4 regions of the Aciduricibacillus chroicocephali genome follow, and region 3 is predicted to be linked to each of the others. Evidence: riboswitches for the same ligand, from Rfam matches in the RefSeq annotation. Region 3 holds a riboswitch; each other region holds the start of a gene.
What was found. A riboswitch is a leader RNA that binds a small molecule or an ion and turns the genes downstream of it on or off. The one in region 3 is predicted to bind S-adenosylmethionine.
Positions count from the first base shown of each region.

Region 1: another riboswitch for S-adenosylmethionine. It lies ahead of metK (methionine adenosyltransferase); the one in region 3 lies ahead of QR721_RS11820 (O-acetylhomoserine aminocarboxypropyltransferase/cysteine synthase family protein).
Region 2: another riboswitch for S-adenosylmethionine. It lies ahead of QR721_RS04375 (MFS transporter); the one in region 3 lies ahead of QR721_RS11820 (O-acetylhomoserine aminocarboxypropyltransferase/cysteine synthase family protein).
Region 4: another riboswitch for S-adenosylmethionine. It lies ahead of QR721_RS11320 (5-methyltetrahydropteroyltriglutamate--homocysteine S-methyltransferase); the one in region 3 lies ahead of QR721_RS11820 (O-acetylhomoserine aminocarboxypropyltransferase/cysteine synthase family protein).

Region 1 is NZ_CP129113.1:1,783,219-1,786,358, forward strand. Features, by position in the region: gene asnB (asparagine synthase (glutamine-hydrolyzing)) at 1-381, opposite strand, end outside; gene metK (methionine adenosyltransferase) at 529-1,743, opposite strand; SAM riboswitch class I at 1,897-2,003, opposite strand; gene pckA (phosphoenolpyruvate carboxykinase (ATP)) at 2,278-3,140, shown strand, end outside.
Region 2 is NZ_CP129113.1:831,927-835,066, forward strand. Features, by position in the region: gene QR721_RS04370 (5-methyltetrahydropteroyltriglutamate--homocysteine S-methyltransferase) at 103-1,218, shown strand; SAM riboswitch class I at 1,244-1,354, shown strand; gene QR721_RS04375 (MFS transporter) at 1,445-2,911, shown strand.
Region 3 is NZ_CP129113.1:2,282,954-2,286,093, reverse strand. Features, by position in the region: gene QR721_RS11820 (O-acetylhomoserine aminocarboxypropyltransferase/cysteine synthase family protein) at 84-1,760, opposite strand; SAM riboswitch class I at 1,865-1,986, opposite strand; gene rarD (EamA family transporter RarD) at 2,043-2,948, opposite strand.
Region 4 is NZ_CP129113.1:2,180,439-2,183,578, forward strand. Features, by position in the region: gene QR721_RS11315 (DUF2691 family protein) at 1-37, opposite strand, end outside; gene QR721_RS11320 (5-methyltetrahydropteroyltriglutamate--homocysteine S-methyltransferase) at 167-1,270, opposite strand; SAM riboswitch class I at 1,389-1,488, opposite strand; gene QR721_RS11325 (LysE/ArgO family amino acid transporter) at 1,614-2,219, opposite strand; gene QR721_RS11330 (manganese efflux pump MntP) at 2,468-3,022, opposite strand.

The DNA of each region.
Region 1 (3,140 bases), 500 kb from region 3:
TACTGAGAACATGCCGCGTAGACGCTTGAAAGCCTGCTCACGGTATTTCGTGAACATTGCTGCAATGACTTCAGTATCCGACTCCGTTGCGAATTCATAACCATCCGCTAGCAACTCTTCACGAAGCTCAACGTAGTTGTATACTTCCCCATTGAAAACAAGACGAATTCTATCATTGTCATAGCTGAGCGGTTGACTTCCGCATTCAATGTCAATAATACTTAAACGTCTAAAACCAAAAGAAACATATTCATCATGGAAATAACCTTCATCATCCGGGCCACGGTGGGCTATGATGTTATTTTGCGCTTTAAAAGACAGCTTTGCCGCATCATCCGGCTGCTTCGCCTCATTGCGAATCATGCCAATAAATCCACACATATATATAATCCTCTCTCTCATCCTGAATCATACTTTAAGAGTATAGCAAAAAACAGACGAAGAGAACAGCGAGCGCTTATCTCTTCATTTATAATATTCGCAGGATATCACCTGATTGCAGGGGGACATCAAAAGAAAAATCCCGCCTTATTGGCAGGATTCCTTCTGTTGCACAAGCGCACACAATTCTTCAGTCTTATCTGTTCTTTCCCATGTGAAAGTCGTATCAGTACGGCCAAAGTGACCATATGCAGCTGTCTGCTTGAAGATCGGTTTCTGCAAGTCAAGCATGCGGATAATACCTGCTGGACGTAGATCAAACAATTTGCGAATTGCGCGGACGAGCCTTTCTTCTTCGACTTTTCCAGTTCCGAAAGTATTCACTGAGATGGAAACCGGTTCAGCGACACCAATTGCGTAGGCAAGCTGTACTTCACATGAATCCGCAAGCTTGGCAGCAACAATATTCTTTGCGACGTAACGTGCCGCGTAAGCAGCTGAGCGGTCAACTTTTGTCGCATCTTTTCCACTGAAGGCACCGCCGCCATGACGCGCATAGCCTCCATATGTGTCAACGATAATTTTACGACCTGTAAGACCAGCATCTCCCTGTGGTCCGCCAATTACGAAGCGGCCAGTCGGATTGATGAAATACTTTGTCTCATCATCAAGCAATTCTGCCGGTACGACTTCTTTAACGACATGTTCCTTCATGTCCTTTTCAATCTGGGCCAGTTCAATGTCCTGGTGATGCTGAGTTGAAATGACAATCGTATCGACACGTACCGGTTTATCGTTTTCATCATATTCTACTGTAACCTGCGTCTTCCCATCCGGGCGCAAGTAAGATACAATTCCTTCCTTGCGTACATTAGCAAGACGTTTGGCAAGACGGTGAGCAAGTGAAATTGGCAAAGGCATCAACTCATCAGTTTCGTTGCATGCATAGCCAAACATAAGACCCTGGTCCCCTGCTCCAATTGCAGAAATCTCCGCGTCAGACATTTCTCCCTTACGCGCTTCCAATGCCGTATTGACACCTTCCGCAATATCAGGAGATTGTTCATCAATTGCCGTCAGAACAGCGCATGTATCAGCATCAAAGCCATACTTAGCCCTTGTATAGCCAATTTCCTTCACTGTGCGGCGAACGATTGCCGGGATATCGACATATGTTTCAGTTGTAATCTCACCGGAAACAAGAACCATTCCAGTAGTTACAACCGTCTCACATGCAACACGACCGTTCGGGTCTTTCTTAAGAATTTCATCTAAAATTGCATCCGAAATCTGATCACAGATTTTATCCGGATGTCCTTCTGTAACAGATTCGGATGTAAACAAGCGACGATTGTGTACCATTTAATCCATTCCTTCCATGAATAAAATATTTTACGGAATCCATGGCCATCCTTATATATACAGTATGAGAAAACATCCTTCATTAAATGCAGGTGCTTTTATATGTATAAAAAAAGCCATTTCTCCAACAATGAGAGAAAGGGCGTCCTTTCGCTCTTATTGTTCAAGGAGATTGTCCTTGCTTTCAGTTGGCACCTTTCACATATTGTGAGGTTGCTGGGCTTCTTCGGGTCTGTCCCTCCACCTGCTCTGAATAAGAGTTCCGTATTTAATATCCTAGCTTAACAATAAGGATTTGTCAAACCATGCACAGTTAATTCAGTAGATTCCAAATATTCTTACGCGAATTCGCTACAACTGTTGCAAAATTTTGCCGACTTGCCAAAAAAATTGTCTTCTGTTTCATAACAGTTTAGGGATTAGTATGGACTATTATTTGAAATGTGTTATACTATTATGCAGATAATGTATAAGATGCCCGATTCACAAGAGAACCGGCATTCCCAAATCCCCCACAAAGGCAGGTTTGTATAGATGAACAAGGTTGAATCATCCGCATTGCTTAATGAATTGAAAGGCCATGAAGGCTTAAACAGTAATTTATCAGTACCACGTCTCGTTGAAAAAATTCTCGAACGCGGTGAAGCTGAACTGAGTGAAACAGGTGCAGTATGTGCCAAAACGGGAAAATATACTGGGCGTTCTCCTAAAGATAAGTTCATCGTTAAAGACGATATTACAGAAAATACTGTTGACTGGGGCGACGTGAATCAGCCGATCGATAGCGCCTCTTTTGACAAACTATATAATAAAGTAATAGATTACCTTAAGCAAAAAAATGAAATTTTCCTTTTCAAAGGTTTTGCTGGGGCTGATAAGAACTACCGCCTTCCTATTCAGGTGTTCAATGAATATGCGTGGCATAACCTTTTCGCAAGCCAGCTCTTCATCCGTCCGACTGCTGAAGAACTTGCTTCCCATGAAGCTGGCTTCACAATCGTTTCTGCTCCGACTTTCAAAGCGAACCCTGAAGAAGACGGAACCAAATCCGAAACGTTCATTATCGTAAACTTCACAAAGCGCATTGTTCTCATCGGGGGAACTGAATATGCCGGTGAAATGAAGAAATCCATCTTCTCAGTTATGAACTACATGCTTCCACAACAAGATGTTCTATCCATGCACTGCTCTGCAAACGTTGGCCAGGAAGGCGACGTTGCCCTATTCTTCGGTCTTTCCGGAACAGGGAAAACGACTTTGTCAGCGGATCCGTACCGTCGTTTGATCGGTGATGATGAACACGGTTGGGGGCCAAATGGTGTCTTCAACATCGAAGGCGGCTGCTATGCTAAGACAATTAATTTGTCAGAAGAAAAAGAACCGCAAATTTTCAATGC
Region 2 (3,140 bases), 1.3 Mb from region 3:
GCTATGCATCTACAATCCTCTTCTTATTTTTAGAAGGGGATTTTATTTATGGCTGTTTTTTGGCAGTCTTGATGAATATTTACGAGAAAGAAGGCTGAAGAGATGGGAACAACTACAAAAAAGAGAAATGTGCGTGCACCTTTCAGAGCAGATCATGTTGGAAGTTTTTTGCGTCCAGAGCGCTTGAAAAAGGCTCGTGCCCAAAGAGAAAATGGGGAAATTACAGCTGAAGAGCTGCGTCAAATTGAAGATGAGGAAATTACCAAACTGGTAGAAAAGCAGAAGGAAGTTGGATTGCAGGCTATTACAGATGGTGAATTCCGCCGCAGTTGGTGGCATTTCGACTTTCTGGAGGGCTTTGATGGAGTAGAAGGTTACACTCCTGATAAAGGTTTGCAGTTCACTGGCACAGAGACGAAAAAACGCGGAATCAGAGTGACAGATAAAATTGGTTTCAGCTCACATTATATGATTGATCATTTCAAGTTTTTGAACGGGATTGTTGGGGATGCTGTTGCGAAGTTCGCAATTCCAAGCCCGAATATGCTTTTCTTCAGAGGTGATTTTGAAGATGGTGTATACGCTAGCGATGAGGAAATCATTAATGATTTGATTGCAGCCTACCAAGGTGTCATTCAGGCACTATATGATGAAGGATGCCGCTACTTGCAAATTGATGATACTTCTTGGGCGATCTTCTTCTCAGATAAAGGAAGAGCTTCCATGATTGGGAAAGGTAAGGATCCTGAGAAAATCGCAGAATTGTGTGCGCGTGCGATTAATGAATCGATTGCGAAACGTCCGGAAGATATGCTTGTTACAATGCATATTTGCCGTGGTAACTATAAATCCACTTATATGTCTAGTGGAAGCTATGAAGCACTGTCGGAAACGATTTTCGGTGGTCTCGATGTAGATGGTCTCTTCCTTGAGTTTGATGATGAACGATCTGGAGGATTCGAACCTCTGCGCCATGTAAAGCGTTCTGATCTCTATATTGTGCTTGGCTTGGTCACATCAAAATTCAGTGAGCTGGAAGATCCGGAACAGATCAAGGCACGTATTGCTGAAGCTACTGAGTATGTACCGCTCGAACAGCTTTGCCTGAGCCCGCAATGTGGTTTTGCCTCAACAGAGGAAGGCAATTTGCTGACTGAAGAACAGCAGTGGGAAAAAATCCGTCACGTGATTAAAATCGCTGAGGATGTTTGGAAGTAATTATACAAATCTATAGCCGGCAGAACTCTTATGAAGAGTGGTGGAGGGACTGGCCCGATGATGCCCGGCAGCCTTCGATATACCTTTATTGAAAGTTGCCAAATCCTGCATAGCTTTAGTCTATGCGACATAAGAGAGGTCCACTGGTTACAGAGCTCCTCTTTTCGAAGAGGAGCTTTTTTATATAAATAAGTGACATAATCTTTAGAAAAAGGAGAACACAGCAATGTCTAAACAAAAAGAAGGTTGGCAGCCTTATCACAAAATCTGGAGTTTGCTTCTATTAGGTTGGGTCATTTCTTATATTGACCGCACAGCAGCAGGTCCAATCATTACATATATGATTGACCATAATGTGTCATTCTTTGCAAATGTTGAAAACCCACATGGAATTGGCGGATTGATTGGGAGTCTGTTTTTTGCAGGCTTCATGCTAATGCAGTTCCCAGGAGGTTATTTTGGGGATAAGCACGGTTATCGTGCAGTAATCGTCTGCAGTATTTTCTGGGCAGGTATTGCAACTCTATTAACCGGGCTCGTTGGAGGACTTGTAGCATTTATTTTATTCAGAGTTTTACTCGGTCTTGGAGAAGGCGTCTTTTACTCAAATGATCGTTCTTATATTGCCTATCATACACCTGCTGATAAAGTCGGGACGGGAATGGGCGTCGTATTGACTGGTGTTTCTGTTGGTTTGACGGCTGGTATGCTTGGTGTTCCTTATTTGCTAACGATTGCTGAACCATTTATGGGAGAAGAAGCATGGAGATTCCCATTCTATGTCACAGGCGGGCTCACGCTTGTAGTCGGAATCATATTATACCTATTCTTGAAGCCGAAAGAACAGCCTGGACGAGAATACGATGCGGCTTCACCTGGAGTTAAAGCAAATTACGGCAAAACCCTACTGCAAATGGTTGGATACTCTGCTGTATTCCTAGTACTCGTTATGGCAATTTACTTTGTCTCCGTCCGCTTGGACCTATCGGAAGTAGGGATTGCTTTCATTCTCGCAGCTTTATGCCCGCTTCTTATTCTGTATCTTTATAAAACAAAAAAAGAAGAAATCAAACCACTGTTAGCGAATCGCAACTTGTTCTTTATCTATCTATTCTTCATACCGGTTATGTGGCATTTGTGGTTCTATGGTTTCTGGTCTGTATCGATCGTACAAGATTTTGGCGGCGGCGCTCTTCTAGCAGCGGCATTGGTTGCATCTTTCAATGGACTTGCCGGTTTAATCGGATTCCCTATTGGAGGGAAAATATCTGATTTGGCATCTGTGCGTCCGAATGGTCGACGTAATGTTCTTGTTGCATTGACTACTGTTCTTACCGTTCTCATATTTGCTTTCGCAGCTTATGTAATGATGGGATATTCCAACCCGGTAGTTATGTCGATTCTACTCTTTGTGTCAGGTCTGTTCTTCTTCGCTTTGCAGCCTGTTGCTCACGCACTTGCGTCTGACCTTACTGAGGAGAAGAATAAAGGATCAATGTTTGGTATGCTGAACCTTGTCGCAGAAATCGGTGCTGTACTTGCTCCAGTCGTTTCCGGGGCAATCCGGGATGCATCAGGCAACTGGGGGTCTGCTTTGATATTGGATGGTGTGCTGATGGCGGTAGGTTTATTACTCGTCATTACGATATCTGGTAAAAAGGCAATAGGTGCTGTTTTTAACAAGGGTGCTTAATTGAAAATAACTGTATCACCAATTCATTCTTCATTTAAAATGTAGTAAATATTAATGATATATCTTTAATCAAAAATTGAGGACATCAGGAAGTAGCGTATAATCGCTGTTTCTTGGTGTCCTTTTATTTTTGATTGGTAAGTAAGCAACTTCGATAAACAGCGTTAATTGTCGTGGGGTAGTGGAACAGCCGGAATTGATGAATAGATACTAAGCGGGGACTTCCTTA
Region 3 (3,140 bases):
TGAATCAATTCCATGTAATGAAAATGTTAGAAGGGAAAGAAGAACCGTCCCTGCGGCAGAGACGGTTCTTCACTGTTGCTTAATTAGCTGCGATCATTGCGCAGTGCTTTGGCTAATTCAAATGGTGTTTTGTTCTGGATGACTGTATAACCTGCATTGCGATAGCTGTCGGCTGCTTCGCCTGTGCCAAAAATAACTTTGACTTGCTTATCGCCAATCTTGTTGACAGCGCATCCTGCGATTTCTTTGTTAGCGAACCAGATGGCATCTGTCTGTTCGTCAACCTTGGAAGCGAGCTCGACTTCCTGGATTCCGAAGCCAAGTGCTTTAAGACCTTCCACTTCTTCACGTACATCATCTGCACCGATTACGGCGATGGACTTTTGGCGAAGGCCGCCGTCAGCACGATCAAACGGGGAAGTAAGGAGCCATTTGGATACAGATTCCTCATTATGTGGCAGCTGCGGTTCTGTTCCTGTAGCTTTGGCAATCGCCTGGTCCAGATCACGCAATGTATCTTCTGTTGATTCGAGACCAACCGCAAGACGGACAAGCTCTTCTGTTACGCCGCTTTTCTTGAGACCTTCCTCATTCAACTGCTGATGTGTTGTAGAAGCAGGGTGGATGATAAGAGATTTTGCATCACCAACGTTTGCAACATGGGACCACAATTCAATGTTGTCTATTAGCTTGCGTCCTGCTTCGCGTCCGCCTTTAATACCGAAAGTAATGACAGAACCGAAGCCGGATTTAAAGTATTTCTTCGCAGCGGCATGTGAAGGATGATTCTCAAGTCCAGGGAAGTTCACCCATTCAACGCTCGGATGGCCATTCAAATATTCAGCGACTTTAATTGCATTGTCGTTATGGCGCTCAATGCGCAAATGCAATGTTTCCAAGCCTTGTAGAAGGAGGAAAGCGTTCTGCGGGCTGATGCAAGCACCGATATCGCGAAGCAGTTGGACGCGTACTTTGATTGCATAGGCAACAGGTCCAAGGTCTGCATATTTCAATCCGTGATAGCTTTCGTCTGCTTCAGTGAATTCAGGGAAACGTCCGCTTGCTGCCCAGTCGAAACGTCCACTGTCTACGACTACGCCGCCGATTGCTGTACCATGTCCGCCCATCCATTTCGTTGCAGAGTGAACGATGATATCTGCACCCCATTGGGCTGGCTTGCATACATAAGGCGTTGCAAATGTGTTATCAATAATAAGTGGTACACCGTGCTTGTGAGCAACTTGTGCGACACCTTCAATATTGAATACGTTCAGACTGGGATTCGTAATGACTTCTCCGAAAATTGCCTTCGTCTTATCTGTAATTGCGTTTTCAATCGCTTCAAGATCTCCACCATCGACGAACTTTACGTTAATGCCGTATTTCGGCAATGTATGTACGAAAAGATTGTATGTACCGCCGTAAAGGTTGCTGTCAGCGATAATTTCATCTCCTGCACCCGCAATATTCATAATGGCCATTGAGATTGCAGCCATTCCGGAAGAGAAAGCGACAGCAGCAGAACCGTCTTCAAGAAGCGCAACACGCTGTTCGAAGGCATCAACTGTCGGGTTGCCGATTCGAGTGTAAATGTTACCTGGTTCGGCAAGTGCGAATAGGTTCTGGGCATGCTCTGTATCTTTGAAAACGTAGGAAGTAGTCTGATAGATCGGCACCGCACGTGAACCGGTAGTCGGGTCAGCGATCTGACCGCCGTGGAGAAGCTGTGTCTCCGGATGTTGGAAATTGAATGAACTCATGAAATGATCCTCCTTTGAATTGTTTTGAGGGAATTGGACCGATTTATGAAAAAAGCGCACCTGTCTTCACGTGGAAGAGGGGATGCGCTTTTAAGTCCGTCCGCCTCTTATCTGTCAGTTGTGCATGCACATCTGTAGGATTTGGCACCATGAAAAATGAGATGTCTCCCGATTCCAGGTTGCCGGGCTTCACAGGGCCTAATCCCTCCACCACTCTTAATAAGAGATATATGATTTTGAATTTAAAAACAATTTTAACAGTCAGAATTTAATAAGTCAATTCTAATTTTGCTTGCGCCTTTTCCTTCCGCGCATCAATGAACTCATATAAAGGAAGAGAGCTGCCCAAATCAAAGCGAAGGCAACTGCATGTGCTCTTGTAAATGGTTCATGATACAGGAATACGCCGAGCAGAAGCATCAATGTCGGTGCCACATACTGGATGAAACCGATCAGTGCGAGCGGGATATGTTTGGCACCGGTAGCGAACAATAGCAGAGGTACTGCTGTAGCAATGCCTGTCCCAATTAAGAGCAGGTCGCGTTCAGTCAGTTCGGTAAATGTAAAACCGCTGCTAGTAGGCGCTAACCATAAGTAAATGAGCGCAATTGGGGTGACGACGAGTGTTTCAATAGTGAGACCTGTCATCGCGCTTAAGTTGACTGTTTTCTTCAGAAGGCCATAAATGCCGAAGCTGAAGGCAAGGACGAGGGAAATCCATGGGAACTTTCCGAAGTCAAAAGCCATGTAGAGTACGCCCACGACAGCAAGAATGACCGCTGCGGTCTGCCTGCGTGTCAATGATTCCTTCAAAATGACAATACCGAGAAGGATGCTGACGAGCGGATTGATGTAGTAACCGAGGCTTGCCTGGATAACATGCTCTGTGTTCACTGCCCATATATATGTGAGCCAGTTCAGAGTGATGACAAAAGCAGCAATGACGATTTTCGCCAAGTTTCGTTTGTCATGCAATAGCATTCTCGCTTCAGTAGTGAACTTCTTCCAGCCGCCACTTACTGTAAGTGCGATAAGCATGAAGACAAATGACCAGACGATTCTTGCCGCAAGGATCTGATCAGGAGATACGTCACCGAGCAGCTTCCAATAAAGTGGCAGAAGCCCCCATATGATATAAGAGATAAATGTGATGAGAATGCCATAATTCATATTCGTGTTTCGCTCCATGATGCGAGCCTCCTTGCATAAATAAGTTTTACAATAGAAGCGAAAACAGTTTTTCCATTTGGAAATATGGACAATAGAGCAATTTTACAGATAGAGAAGAGGAATGGCAACCGTCTCATAGGGGAAATATAATATGCAAGCAATCCATTCCCTGCCTTTCTTTATATGAATATGCTATATTGGAATGAGCAA
Region 4 (3,140 bases), 100 kb from region 3:
CACTCTCTGACAAGCTAACATTTACTCCACGCAGCAATTTTTATCCCTCCTTTTGCATGCAAGTAACTGGAACTTCCCACTCGCCCTGCTCACTCAAAAAATGCGTACCCAACCCAAATACTCGGATCAGACACGCATTTATTTCTAAACAAAGTTTATCAGAAACTTATCCCCAAATCTCTTTCGCAATATCTACAACATATTTCAACTTCGCCCACTGTTCCTCTTCAGTCAAAATGTTTCCGTGGTGAGTGGAAGCGAAACCGCATTGCGGGCTGATGCACAATTGTTTCAATGGCACGTATTGTGTCGCTTCTTCCACACGGGCTTTGATGTTTTCTTTATCTTCCAATTTGCCGTGCTTTGAAGTGAATACGCCGAGGACGACACGAGGACCGCCATTTGGAATGTGTTCCAGCGGAGTGAAATCACCGGAGCGGTCATCATCGTACTCAAGGAAGAACCCGTCCACTTTTTCCTTAGCGAACAAAGTTGGCGCGATTTTCGCGTAGCTGCCTTCGAACGCCCAGTTGGAGCGGTAGTTACCACGGCAGAGATGTGTTGTAATCGTGAGATCTTCCGGCTTGCCTTCAAGTACACCGTTCGCAACGCGCAATGCCAATTGAATAAGCTGTTCACGAGTATAGGCACTGTCATTGAAGGGAATTTCCGGTGCGTTCAGGCCAGCGATATATACGTCATCAAGCTGCAAATAGCGGCAGCCCGCATCATAAAAAGCCTTGATTGCATCGCGGTACGTCTTGATGATATCCTCTGCGTATTCTTCAATATCCGGATAAATATCTTTGTTGCGAATGCCCGCGTTGAACAACTGGTTCGGGCTTGGAATGGTCTGTTTGGCAACAGCACGGTCCCCAACGATTTCCTTGAACTCAACAAATTCCTTAATATGCGGATGATCTGCGTTGAATGAGATTCTTCCATTTACTCGAATATCGTAGCGTTCCGTTTCTTCTCCTTTGAATTTGAAGCCATGTTCAGGCACATAGCCTTCTACGCCGTTCAAATGCTCAAGGAAATCTGTATGCCAGAATCTGCGGCGGAATTCACCATCTGTAACGGCCTGCAGTCCGACTTCAATTTGCTTATCAACAATCTTCTTAATTTCTTCTGTTTCTATCAGATACAATTCCTCGGAAGTAATGCTGCCTTCCTGGAAATCCTTTCTTGCCTTATGGATTCGCTCCGGACGAAGCAAGCTCCCTACATGATCTGCTCTGAATGGCGCTTTCGCTGCTGTGTTTGTCATTGAAGTACTCCCCCTCGTCTTATCTGATAACTCTCTTAATGCGAACCAGCAAGGTTTAAAACAGCCCCCTCTTCTTAGTTAGAAGAGGGGGCGAATGTGATTAACGCATGACCAGCTCTTCTTATCTTCCGCATGATTTTCTGGAATTGGCACAGTACTTGAACAAGTCCGCTGCCGAGGCTTCAAAGGGCCAGTCCCTCCACCTCTCTGGATAAGAATATTTAGAATTATCAATTTAAAATAACTATAGCTTCCTAAAGGTAAGTTGTCAACTAAAAATAACACTGTTTCAAATAGTCTATATTTAATATAACCGGAGGCCTTGTCCCTTTTGACGTTTCAGTCAACCGACAAGCCCAATTAGAAGATAAACAGCCGTTCCCCAAATGAAAAGAGCGGAGCATTTATTGAAAATAGTCATCAAATTCCCTGATCTTTCGAGCCGCTTCATTGAGTTGCCCGCCAATGTCAATGCGAAGAACCAGACCCATGATACGGCGATGCACGTAATTGTGAAGAGGATTTGATCTGTACCGGCGTATTTCAATGCGCTCGTACCAATCACACCAACTATATCGATGATGGCGTGAGGATTCAGCAAGGATACAGACAGGGCGAAGACGATCTGTTTGTTAATTGGCAGCGCCTTCCCCACTGTTGAAGTAGAAGGACTGGATCGCCAAATTGAATAACCCATATACATTAAAAATAGTATGCCTGCGCTCATCAACCCAAGACGCAGCCACTCGAACTGCAAAACGATTACCGATAACCCGAACACAGCGACAAGGATGAGGAATGTGTCACAAATGGCGGCTGTAATCGTTGCAGGAAATGCACTCAGCAGCTTTGGCTGTGTAGCTCCTTGTGTAAATACAAAAACATTTTGGACGCCAAGCGGCAATATGAGTCCAAATGCGAGAATGACTCCATGTATCATTGCTTCCATTTTGTCATCTCCTTTCCCACTATTACTTTATATGTTTTTTCTCTCAATGAAAATAAGTCTCCGCAAAAATGGCTGCTTTCCTGCTCTATTACTTAAAACTGTTTAACACAAAAACACTTTGGAACCCCCAATGTCCAAAGTGTTTTTGTATACTCATATGTTTACTTACAACTCGCACATACAGCAGCATCCCCTACAAGAAAAAACAAGCAGCCCCAAATAAGAGCCGCTCGCCATATACAAGATATCTATCCAAACATCGTAAACAGACCGAAACCAGCCAAAATGCTGCCCCCGAGCAATTCACTATATCTTCCAAAGAACCCGCGTACTTTTCTGCCGATCAAAAGACCGAGCCACGTTAGCAAAATACTCATAACTCCAAAGGCCGCGATGACAAATAAGGTCTTTGATTGCGATAGTCCAAGACTTAATCCTGCCGAGAAGCTGTCGATGCTCACTGTGAAAGCAAACAGCAGCAAGCCAAAACCGGCCGGCTGGAACAGCATCTCTTCCTGTTCGCGAAATGCTGAGAAGAACATTTGAGCACCAATGCCAAGCAAAAGCAAACCTCCAAGTAACTCCGCCCATTCGCCGAACCTGCCTGAGATAACCTGTCCAAGCAGAATCCCTATGTATGGCATGGCCATATGAAATAAACCGATTACGAAACCGATAATTGCAATTCGTTTCAGACGCAGCTTCTGCATGCCAAGTCCAAGGCTTACACTGAAAGCGTCCATGCCAAGTGCCCCGGCAAGTAGAAGCAATGAAACCATTTCCCTCAAATCATTAGAATCCATCCGACACACTCTCCCCTGACCATATATGCTTGTTCATTCTATGCCTGTCCGTCAGAGGTTATGAGCATGAAAAAAAGCCCTCCCAATGACGGAAGGACTTCAACTCTCAAAGTCGATT